3 regions of the Streptomyces sp. NPDC017529 genome follow, and region 3 is predicted to be linked to each of the others. Evidence: riboswitches for the same ligand, from Rfam matches in the RefSeq annotation. Region 3 holds a riboswitch; each other region holds the start of a gene.
What was found. A riboswitch is a leader RNA that binds a small molecule or an ion and turns the genes downstream of it on or off. The one in region 3 is predicted to bind thiamine pyrophosphate.
Positions count from the first base shown of each region.

Region 1 (7,314 bases), on a different contig from region 3:
TACTCGATGCCAATGGAGCGTACAGCGGCCGGATCGTCCTGGACGGCGAGGATGCGTTCGGCCAGCTCGGGCGGGAAGGCCGCGTTGCTCAGCTGCGCGAACCGCTCGATCTGGCGGACGTTGGTGACCGGCATGATCTCCGGAATGACGGGCGTCTCGCAACCGGCCGCCGCGACCCGGTCGCGCAGCCGCAGGTAGTCCTCGGCGTAGAAGAACATCTGCGTGATGGCGAAGTCCGCGCCGGCGCGGCACTTGTCGACGAAGTGCCGTACGTCGGTGTCCCAGTCGGTCGAGCGCGGGTGCATCTCGGGGAAGGCCGCGACGCCGACGCAGAAGTCGCCCGACTCCTTGATGAGCCGGACCAGTTCGGCGGCGTACAGCACACCTTCCGGGTGCCGGACCCATTCGCCCATCGGGTCCCCCGGCGGGTCGCCGCGCAGCGCGAGCATGTTGCGGATGCCGGCGTCGGCGTACTGGCCGATGATGTTGCGCAGGTCGGCCGTCGAGTGGTTCACGGCCGTCAGGTGCGCGACCGGGGTGAGGGTGGTGTCGGTGGCGATCCGCTCGGTCGCGCGCACCGTGCCCTCGCGGGAGGTGCCGCCCGCGCCGTACGTCACGGAGACGAAGGTCGGTGCGACGGCCTCGATCCGGCGAATGGCGTTCCACAACGTCCGTTCGCCCTTCTCCGTCTTCGGGGCGGCGAACTCGAACGAATACGACTGCTTGCCGGAAGCGAGCAGGTCGCGCACGGTCCGTGCGCGATCAGTCCTGGTGGAAGCTGTGCCTAGGGCCATACGTGCAGGTTAACCAGCGGTCCGGCGCTCACCAACCAGTCCCGGCGAAATGCCCGGATAGCCGCGTTCCGGTCCACGCCTCGGACACCCGCCGGCCATCTGGTGTCCAGCGGGCGCCGGGCACCCGCTCGACCAGCGATCCCGTTACTCGGTCGGCGGCCCGCTGCTGTCTACCGTGGCCCCATGGCCTTACTCTCCCACCTCAACCGTTTCAACCAGCGGCACCCGTGGAGCCACAACGACCACTACGGCCCCTGGACCGCCGGCCGAGTGGCCGCGTCCGGCGCCCGCCACGTCCTCGACGTCGGGTGCGGCACGGGGAACCTCGCCGCCCTTCTGCGCCGTCGGGCGGTCACCGTCACCGGGCTCGAACCCGACCCCGGGACGGCCCGCGCCGCGGCACGGCGCTTCGCCGACGACCCCGCGGTCACCATCGTCGAAGCCGGCTTCGCCGGGCGCGACCCGCAGCGGCGCTTCGACGCCGTCACCGTGGTCGCCGTCCTGCATCACCTGCCGCTGCTGCCCACCCTGCGGGAACTGCGCGGCTGCCTCGCCCCGGGCGGGCGTCTCGTGGTCGTCGGCTGCTACCGGGAGGCCGGGCGCGCCGACCTGCTCGCCTCCCTGCCGGCCCTGCTCCTGAATCCGGTGATGGGGCTGGTCAAGCATCCGGCCCGCGCTGATGCGCCGCCCTTGCACATGACGGCGCCCACCGCCGCTCCGCGGGAGACTCTGGGCGAGATTCGGGCTGCCGCCGCGCAGGCGCTGCCCGGTGCCCGGATCCGACGGCGCCTGTTCTGGCGGTACAGCCTGGTTTACGACGCCCCCGCCGGCCACGGCCCGGCCTGACCTCGGGAGCCTCTTGTGAGCGATGGTGACAGCCGCCTGCGGAAGATGGCGGTCTCCAGCAGCTTCACGCGCGTGCCCGGTCACGCTCCGTGCGCACGCACCCGCTTGGCCAGGTCGGCGGTCGCGGCCCCCGGGTCCTCGGCCTCGGTGATCGCCCGTACGACGACGACCCGCCGGGCACCCGCTTCCAGCACCTGGTCCAGGTTGCCCGCGTCGATGCCGCCGATCGCGAACCACGGGCGCTCGGGCTGCTGCGCGGCCGCGTAACGCACCAGGTCGAGGCCGGGGGCGTGGCGCCCGGGCTTGGTCGGGGTCGGCCAGCACGGGCCCGTGCAGAAGTAGTCCACGCCGGGCTCGGCCAGCGCGGCATCCACCTCGGACTCGGCGTGGGTGGACCGGCCGATCAGCACGTCCGGGCCGAGGATCGCGCGGGCGGCGGGCACGGGCAGGTCGCCCTGGCCCAGGTGCAGCACGTCGGAGCCGATGGCGTGGGCGACGTCGGCGCGGTCGTTGACCGCCAGCAGCTTGCCGTGCCGGCGGCAGGCGTCCGCGAAGACCTCCAGGTGGGCCAGCTCCTCCCCCGCTTCCATGCCCTTGTCGCGCAGCTGCACGACGTCCACGCCCGACGCGAGCACCGCGTCCAGGAACTGCGCGAGGTCGCCCTGGCGCTTGCGGGCGTCCGTGCACAGGTAGAGCCGGGCGTCGGACAGGGCGTGGCGTGCGGTGGTCATCGGCGGGTCCCCCCAGGTAGGCGGCGTACGGGCCGGACCTTCCGGCCCGTACGCCCTAGTGGTGCGAAGACGGTCGCGGCCGCGGGTGCGATCGCGACGGCGAACGGCAGCGGACGCGCCCGAAGGAGCCCCCGCAGCCGTACAGGCGCTACTAGACGGCGAGCGCCTGGGCCCGGCGCTTCACCTCCGTACCGCGATTCTCACGCAGGGCCTGGGCGGGGGTGCCGGGCAGGGTTTCGTCGGCGGTGAAGAGCCACTCCAGCATCTCCTCGTCGGCGAAGCCGTCGTCCCGCAGGAGCGTGAGCGTCCCGACGAGGCCCTTGACGACCTTGCCGTCCTTGATGAAGTCGGCCGGCACGTGCAGGGCCCGGTTCTCGCCGCGGCGCACCGCGATCAGCTGGCCCTCCTTCACCAGCTGCCGCACACGCGTCACCTCCACGCCGATCATCTCGGCGATGTCGGGGAGGGTGAGCCAGGCGGGTACGAGTCCATCGATCTTTGCGTCAATCTCGGTCACAGGACAAGCCTGCCACCTCGCACTGACAGCCGGTAGCGGGGCATCGCCAAAGGTGCGCCGCGCGGGCCGCTCAGAGCACCGCCGACTTCAGCGGCACCGAGGCGTCCGCCGCCTTGTGCCGGTCCAGTGCCGCGCCCCGCTCGATGAGCTTGCGACCCTGGGCGAGGTCGCGCGGCCTGCCCACCGCGAGCAGGGCGACGAGCACGCCCTCGCGCAGCCAGATCACCGACCAGGCCGCGCTCGCCGGATCGCCGCGCCAGACCGTCTCGTCGGCGCCGGCGTGGTGCCCCGCGTACTGCACGAAGCGGCCGAACTGCTCGGACCAGAAGTACGGGACCGGGTCGTAGAGCGGGCCCTCCGCCTCGCCGCGGGCGATGGTGGCGGCGACCGTGCGCGGCCCCTGGAGGGCGTTGTCCCAGTGGTGGATCAGCAGCCGGCTGCCGTAGCGGGCGGACGGGAAGGAGGCGCAGTCGCCGACGGCGTACACGCCGGGGACCGAGGTGCGCAGCCGCTCGTCGGCCAGCACGGAGCGGTCCTCGGGTGACAGCTCGACGCCGGAGCCGGCCAGCCAGGAGGTCGCGGGCCTGGCGCCGATGCCGACGACGACCGCGTCGGCGGCCAGCGTCGTGCCGTCGGAGAGCGCCACCGCGCCGTCCGTGACGGCGGCGACCCTGGCGCCGGTGCGCAGCCGGGCGCCGCAGTCCTCGTACCAGGCCGCCATGGGGGCGGCGACCTCGGCGGGCAGCGCCCCGGCCAGCGGCCGGTCGGCGGCCTCGACGACGGTCACCCCGCAGCCCGCCTCGCGCGCCGCGGTGGCGAACTCGGCGCCGATCCAGCCCGCGCCGACCACCACGATCTCGCGCTGCCCGGCCAGTACGGGCCGCAGCCGCTCGGCGTCGTCGAGGGTGCGCAGCACGTGGACGTCCGGCAGGCCGGCGCCGCCGGGCAGGGTGACCGGTTCGGCGCCGGTGGCGATCACCAGGTGGTCGTACGGGAGCGGTCCGGCGTCGGTCTCGACCACCTGCGAGGCGGCGGCGAGCCCGGTGGCGCGCCGGCCGAGCAGCAGGTCGATGCCGAGCGCCGCGAAGTCCACGTCGAAGGCGGACCCGTCGGCCTTGCCGAGCAGTACGGCCTTGGACAGCGGCGGGCGGTCGTACGGCGCGTGGGGCTCGTCGCCGACCAGGGTGATCACCCCGCGCCAGCCCTGTTCGCGCAGGGCGACGGCGGTCTGCACGCCGGCCATTCCGGCGCCCACGACGACGACCCGCCGGGCGCGCTCGGCGGCGCGCTGGAGGGTGTCGTCCTCCTGGCGCGTGCGGTCCGGGTCCTGGGGAGGCTGGGTCTGCTCGCTCACCCGGCCAACTCTAGGACGGCGTGTCTCGCGGGCCGCAGCACCGCGCGACGAGATCTCTGACACAACGTCACGGTCCGTCACCCACCGGCACCCGCGAGAACCGGCCACGGCCCGGAGCGCGGGCCCGGTGCTCCCTTACGGCGCGCCCGGGACCCGTACTAGTGTGGCCGGTGAACGCACTCGCGGGAGCCCGGACGCACCGGGCTGAGAGGGAGGCTGCTGCGGCCTCCGACCGTACGAACCTGATCCGGGTCATGCCGGCGAAGGGAGGGGCTGGACACCCATGCATCCATCTGCACGGACCGCGGCACGGGCCGCCGCACCCCATACGGGCAGGGCCGGGCCGCCCGCGCCACACGTGTCACCCGGCTCCGGCGGGCACCCGGACGTACTCGTCGTCGGCGGCGGCGTCATCGGGCTGGTCACCGCCTGGCGGGCGGCCCAGCGCGGGCTGCGCACCGCCGTCGCCGACCCCGCGCCCGGCGGCGGCGCCGCCCGGGTCGCGGCCGGGATGCTGGCCGCCGTCACCGAACTGCACTACGGCGAGCAGACGCTGCTCGGCCTCAACCTCGCCTCCGCCCGCCGCTACCCGGACTTCGCCGCCGAGCTGGCCGAGGCCAGCGGCCGGGACATCGGCTACCGCCCGTGCGGCACCCTGGCCGTCGCACTGGACGCCGACGACCGCGCCTACCTGCGCGACCTGCACGCCCTCCAGCTCCGCAGCGGCCTGGACTCCGAGTGGCTGACCGGGCGCGAGTGCCGGCGCCTGGAGCCGATGCTCGCGCCGGGCGTGCGCGGCGGCCTGCGCGTGGACGGGGACCACCAGGTCGACCCGCGCCGGCTGGCGGCGGCGCTGCTCGCCGCCTGCGAGCGGGCCGGGGTCGCCTTCCACCGCACCACCGCCGAGCGGCTGACCGTCGAGCGGGGCCGCGCCACCGGTGCCGTACTGGCCGACGGCAGCCGCGTCACGGCCGGGCAGGTGGTGCTCGCCGCGGGCAGCAGCAGCGGTCGGCTGGCGGGCGTCCCGGGCGGCGTGCTGCCGCCGGTGCGCCCGGTCAAGGGCCAGGTGCTGCGGCTGCGCATGCCGGAGGTACTGCCCGGCGGCGTACCGTTCCTGTCCCGCACGGTACGGGCCGTGGTGCGCGGCGGCCCGGTCTATCTCGTACCGCGCGAGAACGGCGAACTGGTGCTCGGCGCCACCAGCGAGGAGCTGGGCTGGGACACCACGGTCACCGCCGGCGGGGTGTACGAGCTGCTGCGGGACGCACACGAGCTGGTGCCCGGCATCACCGAACTGCCGCTGGTCGAGACCCGCGCCGGACTGCGCCCCGGCTCGCCCGACAACGCGCCGCTGCTCGGCCCGACCGCGCTGCCGGGCCTGCTGGTGGCGACCGGCCACTACCGCAACGGCGTGCTCCTGACGCCCGTCACGGGCGACGCGATGGCGGCGGTGCTGACCGGCGGCCGGCTGCCGGAGGAGGCCCGGCCGTTCGCCCCCGACCGTTTCGCGCCGGAGCCGCCCGCGCACGCCTCCGCGGCGCCGCCCGGCGCCGCGCCCCGCCCCGTGCCCGCCCCCGCCTCCCAGGAGCAGCCCGCATGACCGTCACCACACCCATCACCGTCTCCGTGAACGGTGAGCCCCGCGAGTTCCCCGGAGGGCTCACCCTCGACCGGCTCGTCGCCGGCCTCACCACGGCGCCCGGCGGCGTGGCAGCGGCCGTCAACGAAGCCGTGGTACCGCGTGGCCAGTGGCCCGCCACCCCGCTCGGCGACGGCGACCGCGTCGAGGTCCTCACCGCAGTCCAGGGAGGCTGATTCCCCGTCATGGCCGACGATCTGCTCACCATCGCCGACACCACCTTCGACTCCCGGCTGATCATGGGCACCGGCGGGGCGACCAGTCTCGACGTACTGGAGCGGGCGCTGCTCGCCTCCGGTACGGAGCTGACGACGGTCGCCATGCGCCGCCTGGACCCGACCGTGCAGGGCTCGGTGCTGTCCGTACTGGAACGGCACGGCATCCGGGTGCTGCCGAACACCGCGGGCTGCTTCACCGCCGGCGAGGCCGTCCTCACCGCCCGGCTGGCCCGTGAGGCGCTCGGCACCGACTGGATCAAGGTGGAGGTGGTCGCCGACGAGCGCACCCTGCTGCCGGACCCGGTCGAGCTGCTGGACGCCGCCGAGACGCTGGTGGACGACGGCTTCACCGTGCTGCCCTACACCAGCGACGACCCGGTGCTGGCCCGCAAGCTGGAGGACGTGGGCTGCGCCGCGATCCTGCCGCTGGGCTCCCCGATCGGGTCCGGGCTGGGCATCCGCAACCCGCACAACTTCCAGCTGATCACCGAGCGGGCCCGGGTGCCGGTGATCCTGGACGCGGGCGCGGGCACCGCCTCCGACGTGGCCCTGGCCATGGAGCTGGGCTGTGCGGGGGTGATGCTGGCCTCCGCGGTGACCCGTGCGCAGGAGCCCGTGCTGATGGCGGAGGCGATGCGGCATGCCGTCGAGGGCGGCCGGCTGGCGTTCCGCGCGGGGCGGATGCCGCGCCGCCACTACGCGGAGGCCTCCTCGCCCACGGAGGGCATGGCCGCGCTGGACCCGGAGCGGCCCGCTTTCTGACGCGCCGCGGCGGCGCCGCCCCGGGGGCGCCGCCCGGACCGGCCGAAAAGGGGCATCCGGCGCGACCCGCCCACGCCCGGCCATAGGGCCTGTCACCGTTCGGCTTCAGTACGGCCCGGGCGCCGGGCGGGGCGTCGGAGCCCCGCCCGACGGCTCGTAGACTCGTCTGCCGTGGATACGACCCTTCAGGACCCCCTGGTCGGGCAGCTGCTCGACGGCCGCTACCAGGTGCAGGCGCGCATCGCCGCCGGCGGCATGGCCACGGTCTACCGGGCCGTGGACACCCGGCTGGACCGGGTGCTCGCCCTGAAGGTGATGCACCCGGCGCTGGCGGCGGACGCGGCGTTCGTCGACCGCTTCATCCGCGAGGCCAAGTCCGTCGCCCGGCTCGACCACCCCAACGTGGTGGGCGTCTTCGACCAGGGCACCGACGGCACGTACGTCTACCTGGCG
Region 1 is NZ_JBIRJY010000006.1:357,725-365,038, forward strand. It holds gene metF (methylenetetrahydrofolate reductase [NAD(P)H]) at 1-794, opposite strand, end outside; gene ACH4K4_RS18535 (class I SAM-dependent methyltransferase) at 978-1,640, shown strand; gene thiE (thiamine phosphate synthase) at 1,721-2,371, opposite strand; gene ACH4K4_RS18545 (Rv2175c family DNA-binding protein) at 2,523-2,888, opposite strand; gene ACH4K4_RS18550 (NAD(P)/FAD-dependent oxidoreductase) at 2,959-4,242, opposite strand; TPP riboswitch at 4,415-4,528, shown strand; gene thiO (glycine oxidase ThiO) at 4,526-5,842, shown strand; gene thiS (sulfur carrier protein ThiS) at 5,839-6,057, shown strand; gene ACH4K4_RS18565 (thiazole synthase) at 6,067-6,861, shown strand; gene pknB (Stk1 family PASTA domain-containing Ser/Thr kinase) at 7,033-7,314, shown strand, end outside.
Region 1: another riboswitch for thiamine pyrophosphate. It lies ahead of thiO (glycine oxidase ThiO); the one in region 3 lies ahead of thiC (phosphomethylpyrimidine synthase ThiC).

Region 2 (7,314 bases), on a different contig from region 3:
GATGTGACGAGGAGGCCATTGCCGTACAGGGATCTGAACCAGACCCCCGGCAATGGCCTTCTTCGTATGTGCACGAGGAGAGCGTGATGAATCAGGGTGCCGACGGCGCGGACACAGCCCACAAGGCCGACAGCGGCGGGAAGGGACGCTTCCTGCTGAAGCTGTCGGGCGAAGCGTTCGCCGGCGGCGGCGGACTGGGTGTCGACCCCGATGTCGTGCACGCCATCGCCCGCGAGATCGCAGCCGTGGTCCGTGACGGCTACGAGATCGCCATCGTGATCGGCGGCGGCAACTTCTTCCGCGGCGCCGAGCTGCAGCAGCGCGGCATGGACCGCGCCCGCTCCGACTACATGGGCATGCTCGGCACGGTCATGAACTGCCTGGCCCTCCAGGACTTCCTGGAGAAGGAGGGCATCGACTGCCGCGTCCAGACCGCCATCACCATGGGACAGGTCGCGGAGCCGTACATTCCGCTGCGCGCCGTGCGTCACATGGAAAAGGGCCGCGTGGTCATCTTCGGAGCCGGTATGGGCATGCCGTACTTCTCCACCGACACCACCGCGGCCCAGCGTGCCCTGGAGGTCGGTGCCGAGGCCATGCTGATGGGCAAGAACGGCGTGGACGGGGTCTACGACGCCGACCCGAAGAAGTTCCCGGACGCGGTGAAGTTCGACGCTCTCGAATACGGCGAGGTCATCACCCGCGACCTCAAGGTCGCCGACGCCACCGCCATCACGCTCTGCCGCGACAACAAGCTCCCGATCCTCGTCTTCGAACTGCTCGCCGAGGGCAACATCGCGCGCGCGGTGAAGGGTGAGAAGATCGGCACGCTCGTCAGCGATCAGGGCACCCGGGCCTGACGGCCCCAACTGCCGTATTGCCGTACGGGCAGGGCACCGTACGGGCGGCAACCCCGGGTCGTGGGAAGACCCCGGCACGGGGATGGACAACGGCCTGCCGGTCGGACACCGTGCAGGAGAAGACGCGCGGCAGGGGCGAGGCTCTGCTTCTTACCGAAAAGACCAGGAGCAAGTGGTGATCGAAGAGATCCTCCTCGAGGCCGAGGAGAAGATGGAGAAGGCCGTCGTGGTCGCCAAGGAGGACTTCGCCGCGATTCGCACCGGGCGTGCGCACCCGGCGATGTTCAACAAGATCGTGGCGGACTACTACGGCGCCATGACGCCGATCAACCAGCTGGCGTCGTTCTCGGTGCCCGAACCGCGGATGGCCGTGGTGACCCCGTTCGACAAGAGCGCACTGCGCAACATCGAGCAGGCGATCCGGGACTCCGACCTGGGCGTCAACCCGAGCAATGACGGCCACATCATTCGCGTGAACTTCCCGGAGCTCACCGAGGAGCGCCGCCGGGAGTTCATCAAGGTCGCGAAGAACAAGGCCGAGGACTCGAAGATCTCGATCCGCAGCGTCCGGCGCAAGGCCAAGGAAACCCTCGACAAGCTCGTCAAGGACAAGGAGTCCGGCGAGGACGAGGTGCGCAGGGCGGAGAAGGAGCTCGACGACACCACCGCGAAGTACGTCGCGCAGGTGGACGAGCTGCTCAAGCACAAGGAATCCGAGCTCCTAGAGGTCTGATGAACGAGTCATCCTGGGGGGCCCCGCCTGGCGTCGGCCGAGCCGGTCAATGGGGACCACCCGACCAGGGGCCCGCCGGTTCGGCGGGTCCCGCGCACGAGTGGGGCGGCGCGGCGCAGACTCGGCCCATGCCCATCGTGCCCGACGCAGGCGGACACCAGGACGACGACCGGAACTCTCTGGACGACGACCGGGACCACCGGGACGACAGGGGGGCCGCTCGGCAGAGCGGCCCCTCGTTCCGCGACGAACAGCCGCAGGAGCCCATGCCGACCTCTTTGCCGGGGCCTGACGGCTCACAGCAACCCGACAAGCCGCAGAAGAAGAGCGCGGGGCGCAACCTCCGGGCCGCCATAGGAGTCGGTGTCGGCCTCGGTGCCGTCATCCTGCTCTCGCTCTTCGTCTACAAGCCGCTTTTCGTAGGCGTCATAGTGATCGCGGTCGTCGTGGGCCTGTGGGAGCTGACGTCCCGGCTCTCCGAACGCAAGGACATCCGGGTACCGCTGGTCCCGCTCGCCCTCGGTGGCGCGGCGATGGTGGTCGCCGGCTACGTACGGGGCGCGGAGGGCGCGTGGGTGGCGATGGCGCTCACCGCGCTCGCCGCCCTGGTGTGGCGCATGACGGAGGCCCCGGAGAACTATCTGCGGGACGTCACGGCGGGCGTCTTCGCCGCGTTCTACGTGCCGTTCCTGGCGACGTTCGTGGCGATGATGCTCGCCGCCGACGACGGGCCGCAGCGCGTGCTGACGTTCCTGCTGCTGACGGTCGTCAGCGACACGGGTGCGTACGCGGTGGGCTGGCGCTTCGGCAAGAACAAGCTCGCGCCCCGCATCAGCCCCGGCAAGACCCGCGAGGGGCTGTTCGGCGCGGTGCTGTTCGCCATGGTCGCGGGCGCGCTCTGCATGCAGCTGATCATTACGGACGGCGCCTGGTGGCAGGGCCTGCTGCTCGGCATGGCGGTCGCGGCCAGCGCGACGCTCGGCGACCTCGGCGAGTCCATGATCAAGCGCGATCTCGGCATCAAGGACATGGGCACGCTGCTGCCCGGCCACGGCGGCATCATGGACCGCCTGGACTCGCTCCTGCCGACCGCCCCGGTCGTGTGGCTGCTGTACGTCATCTTCGTCGGCTCCGGCTGACAGAGGTCCACCGTACGTGTGAGGGGCTCGCCGCGCTGCGTGGCGGGCCCCTCACGCATATGGAAAACCGCAGGTCAGGCCGGGTTGCCGAGGCGGCGATCGGCACCTCTTACGTCTGCGACACTGGAAGAACCATGCCTAAGCCCGGAGAACTCACTTTCGTCGCGCCGCGCGGAGCCAAGAAGCCGCCGCGGCACCTTGCCGATCTCACCCCCGCCGAGCGGCGCGAAGCCGTGGCCGCGGCCGGTGAGAAGCCGTTCCGCGCCAAGCAGCTGTCGCAGCACTACTTCGCCCGGTACGCGCACGACCCGGCGGAGTGGACGGACATCCCGGCCGCGGCGCGGGAGAAGCTGGCGTCGGCGTTGCTGCCCGAGCTGATGAGTGTGGTGCGGCACATCTCCTGTGACGACGACACCACGCGCAAGACGCTGTGGAAGCTGCACGACGGCACCCTCGTGGAGTCGGTGCTGATGCGCTACCCGGACCGGGTCACGATGTGCATCTCGTCACAGGCCGGATGCGGCATGAACTGCCCGTTCTGCGCGACGGGGCAGGCGGGGCTGGACCGGAACCTCTCGACCGCCGAGATCGTTCACCAGATCGTCGACGGCATGCGGGCGCTGCGCGACGGCGAGGTTCCGGGCGGGCCGGCCCGGCTGTCCAACGTCGTCTTCATGGGCATGGGCGAGCCGCTGGCGAACTACAACCGGGTCGTGGGCGCGATCCGGCGGCTGACCGACCCGGAGCCCGACGGGGTGGGGCTTTCCCAGCGCGGCATCACCGTGTCCACGGTGGGTCTCGTCCCGGCGATGCTGCGGTTCGCGGACGAGGGCCTGAAGTGCCGGCTCGCGGTGTCGCTGCACGCGCCCGACGACGAGCTGCGCGACACGCTCGTACCGGTCAACACGCGCTGGAAGGTGCGTGAGGTGCTGGACGCGGCCTGGGAGTACGCGGAGAAGTCCGGGCGGCGGATCTCGATCGAGTACGCGCTGATCCGGGACATCAACGACCAGGCGTGGCGCGGTGACCTGCTGGGCCGCCTGCTCAAGGGCAAGCGGGTGCACGTCAACCTGATCCCTCTCAACCCGACGCCCGGTTCGAAGTGGACCGCCTCGCGCCCCGAGGACGAGAAGGCGTTCGTCGAGGCCATCGCCGCGCACGGGGTGCCGGTGACCGTCCGCGACACGCGCGGGCAGGAGATCGACGGCGCCTGCGGGCAGCTCGCGGCCTCGGAGCGCTGACCGTCCGCTGGTACGGTGTGATCGAACAAATGCACATTCCGACAGGGGAGCGCCACAGCGCTGAGAGTGCGGCAGTGTCACGGACCGAGCGTCACGGACACGAGGTGCCGCAGACCCTTGAACCTCGCCCGGGTCATTCCGGGTAGGAAGTTCGGTCGTCACTCATGCTGTTGCGCCCCGCCCGGCCTTCCTCGCGAAGTGCCGGGCGGGGCCGCGTCTCTTCCTGGCCAGCCAGGAGGAATCCAGTGAGCACCACCAGAAGGATCACCGTCACCGCGCTGGCGGTCGCGGCCGGCATGACGGCGCTCGCCGCGTGCGGCTCGGGCGGCAGCGGCGGCAGTACGGACCCGAAGACCGTCACGCTCGTCAGCCACGACTCCTTCAACGCCTCCAAGTCCGTCCTGGAGGAGTTCACCAAGCAGACCGGCTACAAGGTGAACGTGCTCAAGGGCGGCGACGCGGGCAAGGCCGTCAACCAGGCGATCCTGTCGAAGAACAACCCGCAGGGCGATGTCTTCTTCGGCATCGACAACACGCTGCTGTCGCGCGGCCTGAAGGAAGGCATCTTCAGCCCGTACGAGGCCAAGGGGCTGGCGAGCGTCCCCGGCGAACTCCAGCTTGACAAGGCCGGGCACCGGGTGACGCCGGTGGACTACGGCGACACCTGCGTCAACTACGACCGCGCCTACTTCGCCGAGCACCGGATCGCGCCGCCCGAGACGTTCGACGACCTGCTCAAGCCCGAGTACAAGGGCCTGCTGGTCACCGAGAACTCCGCCACGTCGTCGCCGGGGCTCGCCTTCCAGCTCGGCACCATCGCCAAGTACGGCGAGTCCGGCTGGCAGGACTACTGGAAGAAGCTCAAGGACAACGGCGTCGAGGTCGTGGACGGCTGGGAGCAGGCGTACAACGAACGGTTCTCGGGTTCGGCGGCGGGCCGGGGCAAGGGGGACAAGCCCCTGGTGGTCTCGTACGCGTCGAGCCCGCCGGTGGAGGTGCTCGGCAAGAAGCCGCAGCCGAAGGAGGCGCCCACCGGCGTCGCGGCCGGCACCTGCTTCCGGCAGGTCGAGTTCGCGGGGCTGCTCAAGGGCGCCAAGAACGAGAAGGGCGGCAAGGCCCTGCTGGACTTCCTGCTGAGCAAGCAGTTCCAGGAGGACGTGCCGCTCCAGATGTTCGTCAACCCGGCGCGTACGGACGCGCAGGTTCCGGAGCTGTTCACCAAGTACGGCCGGAAGATCGACAAGCCGGAGACGGTGGCCCCGGAGAAGATCGCCGCGAACCGCGAACAGTGGATCAAGCAGTGGTCCTCGCTCGTTCTGAAGTAACCGGCCCCGCGAAGCGGGCGCGGCACTCACGGGGGACGGCGGCGCGGCTGGCCCTGATGGCCCTGCCGCTGGCCTTCTTCGCGCTCTTCTTCGCCTATCCGGTCGCCGCGATCGTCGGGCGGGGGCTCAAGGACGGCGGGCAGTGGCAGCTGGGCCGGGTCGGCGAGGTGCTGTCCGACCCGGACGTCCTGCACGTCCTGTGGTTCACGGTCTGGCAGGCGGCGGCCTCGACCGCGCTCACGCTGCTGATCGCGCTCCCCGGCGCGTATGTCTTCGCGCGCTTCGATTTCCCCGGGAAGCAGTTGCTGCGGTCCGTGGTCGCGGTGCCGTTCGTGCTGCCGACGGTGGTGGTGGGTTCGGCGTTCCTGGCGCTGGTCGGGCGCGGCGGCGTGCTGGACGACCTGTGGGGCGTACGGCTGGACACCTCGGTGTGGGCGATCCTGCTGGCGCACGTGTTCTTCAACTACGCGGTGGTCGTACGGACCGTCGCGGGCCTCTGGGGGCAACTCGACCCCCGGCAGGAGGAAGCGGCCCGGGTGCTGGGCGCGTCGCGCTGGAACGCGTGGCGGCGGGTGACGCTGCCCGCGCTGGGACCGGCCGTCGCGGCCGCCGCCCTGATGGTCTTCCTGTTCACCTTCACCTCCTTCGGGGCGGTGCAGATCCTGGGCGGGCCGAGGTTCTCCACCCTGGAGGTGGAGATCTACCGGCAGACCGCCGACTTCCTGGACCTGCCGACCGCCGCCGTCCTGACGTTGCTCCAGTTCGCCGCCGTGCTGGCACTCCTGGCGCTGCACGCCTGGACCGTACGGCGGCGGGAGACCGCCCTCACGCTCGTCGACCCGGCGCAGACGGTGCGGCGGCCCCGGGGCGCCGGCCAGTGGGCGCTGCTGTGGGGGACGCTCGCCGTGATCGCGGTGCTGCTGGTGGCGCCCCTGGCGGTGCTGGTCGAGCGGTCCTTCGCCGGGCCGGACGGCTACGGGTTCACGTTCTACCGGGCGTTGCAATCCGCTGCCTCCATGGACAGCACCTTCGCCGTCGCCCCGCTGGACGCCCTGTGGAACTCGCTCGCCTACGGGGCCGCCGCCACGCTGATCGCCCTGGTGGTGGGCGGGCTGGCGGCGGCAGCGCTGACCAGGCGGGGCGGCAGGCTGGTGCGTGGCTTCGACGCGTTGCTGATGCTGCCCCTCGGAGTGTCGGCCGTGACCGTCGGCTTCGGTTTTCTGATCACTCTCGACAAGCCGCCGCTGGATCTGCGCTCCTCGTGGTGGCTCGTACCACTGGCGCAGGCGCTGGTCGGAGTGCCGTTCGTCGTACGGACCATGCTGCCCGTGCTGCGCGCGGTGGACGGGCGGCTGCGGGAGGCGGCGGCGGTGCTGGGGGCCTCGCCGTGGCGCGTGTGGCGGGAGGTCGACCTGCCGCTGGTACGGCGCGCGCTGCTGATCGCCGCCGGTTTCGCCTTCGCCGTGTCGCTCGGCGAGTTCGGCGCGACGGTCTTCATCGCCCGGCCGGACGCACCGACCCTGCCGGTGGCCGTGGCGAGGCTGCTGGGACGTGCGGGAGAACTGAACTACGGACAGGCGATGGCCCTGTCGACGATCTTGATGGTGGTGTGCGCGGGCGCGCTGCTGGCGCTGGAGCGCATCCGTACCGATCAGGCCGGAGAGTTTTAGATGGCGGAACACACTGGCACCGCGGACGAGGCGCTGCTGCGGCTGGACGACGTCACCGTCCGCTTCCGCGCCGGGCAGCCGCCGGCGCTGGACGCGGTCGGCCTGAGCGTCGCCGCGCAGGAGATCGTGTGTGTGCTGGGGCCCAGCGGCAGCGGCAAGTCCACTCTTCTGAGGGTCGTGGCGGGACTGCAAGCCGCCGACGCGGGGCGCGTCTTCCTGGAAGGACGGGACCAGTCGGGCGTGCCCACGCACCGCCGTGGCGTCGGGCTGATGTTCCAGGACCACCAGCTCTTCCCGCAGCGCGACGTCGGCGGCAACGTGGCCTTCGGCCTGCGCATGCGCGGCG
Region 2 is NZ_JBIRJY010000008.1:239,347-246,660, forward strand. It holds gene pyrH (UMP kinase) at 87-860, shown strand; gene frr (ribosome recycling factor) at 1,036-1,593, shown strand; gene ACH4K4_RS22460 (phosphatidate cytidylyltransferase) at 1,593-2,732, shown strand; gene rlmN (23S rRNA (adenine(2503)-C(2))-methyltransferase RlmN) at 2,867-3,973, shown strand; TPP riboswitch at 4,007-4,140, shown strand; gene ACH4K4_RS22470 (thiamine ABC transporter substrate binding subunit) at 4,219-5,298, shown strand; gene ACH4K4_RS22475 (ABC transporter permease) at 5,355-6,968, shown strand; gene ACH4K4_RS22480 (ABC transporter ATP-binding protein) at 6,969-7,314, shown strand, end outside.
Region 2: another riboswitch for thiamine pyrophosphate. It lies ahead of ACH4K4_RS22470 (thiamine ABC transporter substrate binding subunit); the one in region 3 lies ahead of thiC (phosphomethylpyrimidine synthase ThiC).

Region 3 (7,314 bases):
CCTCGTCCTCGCGCGGCGACTGGTGACCTCCCGGCGGCCACGCCGGGAACCGGGCCGGGCCTGACGATCACGGCTCGGTCCGGCCCGGTCCGACGATCGCGGCCCCAGCTTCCCACGCCCCGCTCCTTCCCAGGAGCGGGGCGTTCCGCTTTCCGCCGACCGGGCCGGGCCGGGGCCGCGTCACCCGGCCCCTTCGGCGGGGCCGTCCTGCCCCGGTGACCGACCAGGGGATTGGCGTTGGCAATGGTGAACGGTGAATCCGTTCTCGCCTGCCGGTGCGGTTCGACGAGGAGGACGGGACAGGCCACTTGGCCCGTCACCCGGTGCGGCTGCGGCCGCCGGCGCCGTACTCCGCGCGCCCGAGGGTGCCCTGCTGCACCGCCCGGACGCCGTCCGCCGCGCCCAATTCGCCTATGTGCAACCGAAATATGCCGTGGGCACAGTATGCTCAGCGCTCCCGGTCCAGGTCGGTTCGGCGGCCGCGACCATGGCGGTTTCCCTTCCCGCGAGCGATGCTCAACGCCTACACTGCGTTACCGTCCGAATACGCAGGATGGTGAAGGCGGCGCGCTCACGACATTCGCTTCTCTCTCGGTATTTGAAAGATCACTCCTTGTGATCCGCTTGCGCGTGACAGACGATGGCGTCAATGAGGCCAAGAGGGATGATTCCTGGCCATCTCCGACCAAGTACGGGGCAGAGGTTGATGACCGACACAGTTCAGGCAGAAGTGATCATGAGCTTCCTCGTGTCAGAGGAGCTCGCTTTCCGTATCCCGGTGGAGCTGTACTTCGACCGCGCGGATCCCTATGCGGTCAGCTTCACCTTCGACCTTCCCGGCGATGTGCCCGTGACCTGGGCGTTCAGCCGGGAGCTGCTGCTGGACGGGCTGAGCAAGCCGTCCGGCGAGGGCGACGTACGCATCGAGCCGTCCTCCTCCGAACATCTCAGCGACGTCTTCATCGGCCTGCAGGTGGCGGACGAACGGGCGTTGTTCCGCGCCGGTGCCCCACCGCTGGTGGCCTTCTTGGACCGCACGGACCGATTGGTGCCGATCGGGGAGGAAGAGGTGTGCGACACGCTCGAATCGACATTGGACCGGATTCTTTCCGAGGCGCAGAAGGCGGGGTGAAGCCGCGCGGCCCGGGCGGTGACGGGACGGTGACATGTGACGCGGAGTGACGGGTCTCCGGCCGGATCAGCGTGCGCGCCGCCGCCTGCCGCGGCCGCCGAGCACCGGTTGCCGGCTCGTACCGCCGTCCGGCTCCGGTCCCCGACCCGCACCGACCCGTTGGGCGCCCCGGCCCCCGGCGCCCCGCCCCGGTCCCCCGCCTGCCGTCCGCCGCGTGCCCCGGCCCGCCGGCCGCCCCGCGTCCCGGTCCGCCGAGACGACCAGCACGGCCAGCAGCGTCGTCAGCGGTACGGACGCGACCAGTCCGATGCTGCCCACCAGCGTGCGGACGACCTCCTCCGCGACCACCTCGCTCGTGGCGACGGTACCGACGCTGCTCTGTGCGATCGAGAACAGCAAAAGCAGGGGCAGCGCCGCACCCGCGTAAGCGAGTACGAGCGTGTTGACGACGGACGCGATGTGATCGCGCCCGATCCGCATCGCCGCTCCGTAGAGCTTGCGGCGGCTCGCCGACGGATCGGCCTCCTTCAACTCCCAGACCGCCGCGGTCTGGGTGACCGTCACGTCGTCGAGCACGCCCAGCGACCCGATGATGATGCCCGCCAGCAGCAGGCCGCGGATCTCGATGTCGGGGTACAGGCCGTGCACCAGCCCGGTCTGGTCGTCGGTGTTGCCGGTCAGCAGGGCCCACCCGATGAAGAGCGAGCCGAGCAGGCCGATGAGCAGCAGCGACGCGAGCGTGCCGAGCACGGCTACGGACGTTCGGGCCGTCAGCCCGTGGCACATGTACAGCGCGACCAGCATGATCGCGCTGCCTCCGACGACCGCGACCACCAGCGGGTTCGAACCCTGGAGGATGGCGGGCAGGATGAACAGCGTCAGCACGCCGAAGCTCACGACGAGCGCGACCAGTGCCAGCACCCCGCGCAGCCGGCCGACCACGACCACCGCCAGCGCGAAGATCGCGGCGAGCACCCACATCGGGAACGTCCGGTCGACGTCCGTGACCGCATACTGCAGGTCCTTGGGCGCCTTGGGCGAGTAGGCGACCACGACTTTCTGGCCAACCGTGTAGTGGCGTGTGGCGTCGGGCGTCACGATCGCCTCGAACCGCCGGCCCGTGTCCTTGCCGGTGGTCACCTCGATGACCGCCCGCTCGCAGTGCGTTGCCTGCCGGGTGTCCGAGGGGCCGGACTGCTGCTGCGGCCCCGGCTGCTGCTGGGCGTGGACGTCCGCGCAGTTCACCTCCTCGACCTTGGCCACCTTCGCCTTCTCGGTGGGCTGGTCGAAGCCGACACCGGTCGGCTTGTGGCCGGGTGCGCCGCCCGGCCACAGCACGACCAGACCGGCCACGACGGCGGCGGCGAACGGGATCAGCACCGCCGCGATGACCTTGCGCAGATGCCGGGATACCGGGGCCGCGGGGCCGTGCCCGTGGCCATGTCCGTGCGCGTGCCCGTGTCCTGGCGGGTGCGGCGGCTGCGCACGATCACCGTCCGGACCGGGCGCCGGATGGGAAGCGTGGTGGTGCGCGGAGTGCGGGGGCTCGTTGCTGGTCACCGCCCGATCATCGCAAGAACTGGCAGGGCCCCCTGGTCACCGCGCCATATCGGCGGCTACCGTGGTGCCACCTTTGCAATCGCGGGAGCTCGGAGCACCGGGCTGAGAGGGCGCTGATCCCCGTACGGAACGTCCGGCCGAAGCCGGAACCGCCGTCACGGACTTGCTGCGTCGACCGCCGAACCTGTTACCGGGTAATGCCGGCGTAGGGAGTGGGTCTTCATGACTCTGCAGGATGCACGCACGCCCGAAAACGGTCAGGTCTCCGCCAAGGAGATCGGCTGGCACAAGGGCTACCTCACCGGATCGCGGCCCGACCTGAAGGTCCCGGTCCGTCGTGTGCACCTCACCAACGGCAAGGACGTGACGCTTTACGACACGTCAGGGCCGTACACCGACCCCAACATCGAAACCGACGTCCGCCGCGGCCTGGCGCCGCTGCGGGAGAACTGGATCATCAGCAGGGGAGATACCGAGGAGTACGCGGGCAGGCCACCGAGGCCCGAGGACGACGGCCTCAAGCACACCTCGCCGCGCGGCGGCCTGAAGAACCTCGACGCGGTCTTCCCGGGTCGCCCCCGGCAGCCTCGCCGGGGCCGCGGCGGCGCGGCGGTCACCCAGCTCGCGTACGCGCGCCGGGGCGAGGTCACGGCGGAGATGGAGTACGTCGCGATCCGCGAGAACGTCACTCCGGAGTTCGTGCGGGACGAGATCGCGGCCGGCCGGGCCGTACTGCCCGCCAACGTCAACCACCCGGAGATCGAGCCGATGATCATCGGCAAGAACTTCCTGGTGAAGGTCAACGCGAACATCGGCAACTCCGCCGTCACGTCCTCCATCGAGGAGGAGGTGGAGAAGATGACCTGGGCGACCCGCTGGGGCGCCGACACGGTCATGGACCTGTCCACCGGCCGCAACATCCACACCACCCGCGAGTGGGTGCTGCGCAACTCCCCCGTCCCCATCGGCACCGTCCCCCTCTACCAGGCACTGGAGAAGGTGGACGGCAAGGCCGAGGAACTGACCTGGGACATCTACAAGGACACGGTCATCGAGCAGGCGGAGCAGGGCGTGGACTACATGACCGTCCACGCCGGCGTCCTGCTGCGCTACGTCCCCCTCACGGCCCGCCGCAAGACCGGCATCGTCTCGCGCGGCGGCTCGATCATGGCGGCGTGGTGCCTGGCCCACCACAAGGAGTCGTTCCTCTACACCCACTTCGAGGAACTCTGCGAGATCCTCGCCTCCTACGACGTCACGTACTCCCTCGGCGACGGCCTGCGCCCCGGCTCCATCGCGGACGCCAACGACGAGGCGCAGTTCGCGGAGCTGCGGACGCTCGGCGAGCTGAACTCGATCGCCAAGCGGCACGGCGTGCAGACGATGATCGAGGGCCCGGGACACGTCCCGATGCACAAGATCAAGGAAAACATCGACCTCCAGCAGGAGATCTGCGAAGAGGCGCCGTTCTACACGCTCGGCCCGCTGACCACCGACGTCGCGCCCGCGTACGACCACATCACCTCCGGGATCGGCGCGGCGATGATCGCGTGGTGGGGTACGGCGATGCTCTGCTACGTCACGCCCAAGGAACACCTGGGCCTGCCGGACCGGGACGACGTCAAGACCGGCGTCATCACGTACAAGATCGCGGCGCACGCGGCGGACCTCGCCAAGGGCCACCCGGGCGCCCAGGACTGGGACGACGCGCTGTCCGACGCGCGCTTCGAGTTCCGCTGGGAGGACCAGTTCAACCTGGCCCTCGACCCGGACACGGCCCGCGCCTTCCACGACGAGACGCTGCCGGCGGAACCGGCGAAGACGGCGCACTTCTGCTCCATGTGCGGCCCGAAGTTCTGCTCCATGAAGATCTCCCAGGACATCCGCCGCGAACACGGCGGCGACCTGGCGGTCGGCACGGACGCGGAGGCGGGCATGGCCGAGAAGTCACGGGAGTTCGCGGCGGCGGGGAACCGGGTGTACCTGCCGATCGCGGAGTGACCTTTCCGCACGTTGGATCCGGGCCCGGAGCCGCGCGTACACCGTGCGGCTCCGGGCCCGGAGCCGTGCGTCGGTACCTGTGCCTGCGGGACGCCGCGGGGGCCAGGTGCCGTTGCCCCCGCGGTGGAAGTGCGGCGGTGCGTGGGCGCTATTCGGGATGGTGGTCGGGGCCGCCGTAGTCGGGGCTGGTGAAATCCGGGCTGGTGAAGCGGGGCCGGGGAGCGGCGGGCGGGCCGCCGTCCGGGCTGGTGAAGTCCGGGCTGGTGAAGCCCAGGCTCGGCATCCGGCCGCCGTCCACTGCGCGGCGCGGTACGTACCGGGCCGTGCCGCGGCCGTTGACGGCGGCCGGATCGGCCAGGGCCTCGCGCAGGAACGGCAGGATGCCGCGTTCCAGGAGCGCCTGCCGCCAGGCGTCCCGGGCGAGGTCCACCTCCCGGGTCCGGGCGCCCAGGCCGTCGCCGGTGCGTGGGGCGCGCAGCGACGTCGAGCCGTTGCGCCAGGCCGCGTAGACCAGGCTCGCCATCGCGACGAGCGCCCCGGCGGCGGTGACCGCCGCGAAGACCCAACCCACGCTGATCAGGGGCTGGGCGGCGGACGGGTCGGTGCCGACGGTGCGCAGCACGTACCCGATGAGCAGGAAGAGCACGGCGGCGATCCCCGCCAGCACCGGCGCCAGTACCGTGATCATCGCGGCCAGCCCGGCGCCCGAGGGCTCGGCGACCTCCCCCACGGTCGTGGCGAGATCGATGCCCGGGCTGCCCGCCGACGCGCCTTTCTCCTCGCGGCCTTCCACGCCTCCGGCTTCCGGTGCGGGTGCCGGAGCGCGCAGTTCGTCGCGGAGCCGTACGTAGTGTCGGTATTCGGCCGTCGCACACGCGGCGATGGCGGTTGTGGCGCTGAGCGCCATGGTGCGCAACTGCTCGGTATTGAGGTGCTTTCCCGCCGCGGACACCAGGTCCTTCCGGTAATCCGCGGTGCGCAGCGCCTCGTCGAGGAGCCGCGCGAATTCCGCGCGGTCCTCGTTCAGCAGGTGCGGAGCGCTGTTCATGTGCATCCCCCGATGCTCCGTAGGGCCGTACAGGCCGGCGTGGGCCGGGCAGTGGGCGGAAACGGAGGAGAGCCTGCTACGGATAGACCGATGGTAGAGCGCCTCCGGCACGGGGTGACAGGGTGTTTGCGGAAATAGGGACCGCCACGCCCCCGCTCGGGCCCCGTCGCGCCACTTCCCTACCTGCCGCTACCCCTGCCCGGATAACGGTCAGCCAGTCAGGGGAAGTTGGACGACCAGTAGCTTTCCGGCCATGGTGATCCCGCCGTCCATGGCGATGGCGAGCCCGTCGGCGTAGACGTGCGGCCCTTCGACGGCGACCCCCTCGCCTTCGTCGTCCTCGCCGCCGACCTCGCCGAGGAGGTACGGGATGGGGCTGTGGCCGTGCACGACGCGCCCGCCGCCGTAGGTGTCGAGGAGTTCGCGTGCGGCCATCGGGCCCGCGTCGTCGTCGCGGAAGGCGAACCGCTTGGTGAACTTGCGGAACAGGTCCCAGACCTCGTCGGCGTCGCTGCGCGTGAGGACGTCGTGGACGGTGTCGTTGACGTCCTCGATGGAGTCGCCGTACTCCAGGTACGCGGTGGTGTCGGAGTGCACGAGCAGGTGCCCGTCCTCCTCCGTCATGGCGTCCAGGCGGGCCATCCACTGCAGGTGATGGTCCTGGAGGCGGTCCATGTCGGTCTTCTGGCCGCCGTTGAGCAGCCAGGCGGCCTGGAAGGAGGCGGTGCCGGCGCCGGACTGCACGGGGGTGTCGCCGAACCGCTTGGCGCCGAGCAGCAGCAGCTCGTGGTTGCCCATCAGGGCCTTGCAGTAGCCGCCGGCCGCCGCGGCCTCGGCGGACAGCTGCATGACGAGGTCGATGACGCCGATGCCGTCCGGGCCGCGGTCGGTGAAGTCGCCGAGGAACCACAGGCGGGCGTTGCCGGCGGCCCACTGGCCGTCGGCGTCGATGAGGCCCTCGGCGGCGAGTGCCTCGCGCAGCTCTTCGTAGTAGCCGTGCACGTCGCCGACGACGTACAGCGGGCCGCCGCCCTCTTGGCCTTCGGGGGCGGGGATAGCCGACTCGGGCACCGCCGTCAGGTCGACGGTCGGGCGGTCGATGAGCGTGTCCGTACGGGTGACGGGCGGGATGTCCGCGTGCCCTTGCGGGTTGCCGCCGCCTGCCGACGCGCCCGCGCCGATGACGGGGAGGGAGCGCTCGGTGGGGGTGTACTCGGGCGGCATGCCGTCGGGCGCTCCGATGAAGGCCGGCGGCAGGGGCGGGGGCGGCGGTACCGCCGGGGCCGGGGGGACCGGCACAGCAGGCGGTTGTGCCGGAGCCGGAGGTTGTGCCGGCATGGTCCGCACCATGGGTCCCACACTGGCCCCCTGAGTCATCGACCCCTCCACCATCGCGCCGCCGTGCACCTCGCGGACCTTGCCTGGTCGACGGCGGTCCGTGGTGTCGTGCGCCCATCATAGGAATGCCGCTCGCGGGTTGTGACGCACCCGGGGGTGGTCAATCGCTCGGCGCCCGGTGTTCACTGCCGTTTTCTCCGGGATCACCCCGATTTTATCCCGGGCGACGGGATGC
Region 3 is NZ_JBIRJY010000002.1:428,683-435,996, reverse strand. It holds gene ACH4K4_RS05655 (DUF5326 family protein) at 1-26, shown strand, start outside; gene ACH4K4_RS05650 (SsgA family sporulation/cell division regulator) at 707-1,132, shown strand; gene ACH4K4_RS05645 (YibE/F family protein) at 1,199-2,692, opposite strand; TPP riboswitch at 2,764-2,921, shown strand; gene thiC (phosphomethylpyrimidine synthase ThiC) at 2,915-4,693, shown strand; gene ACH4K4_RS05635 (hypothetical protein) at 4,842-5,747, opposite strand; gene ACH4K4_RS05630 (metallophosphoesterase) at 5,952-7,133, opposite strand.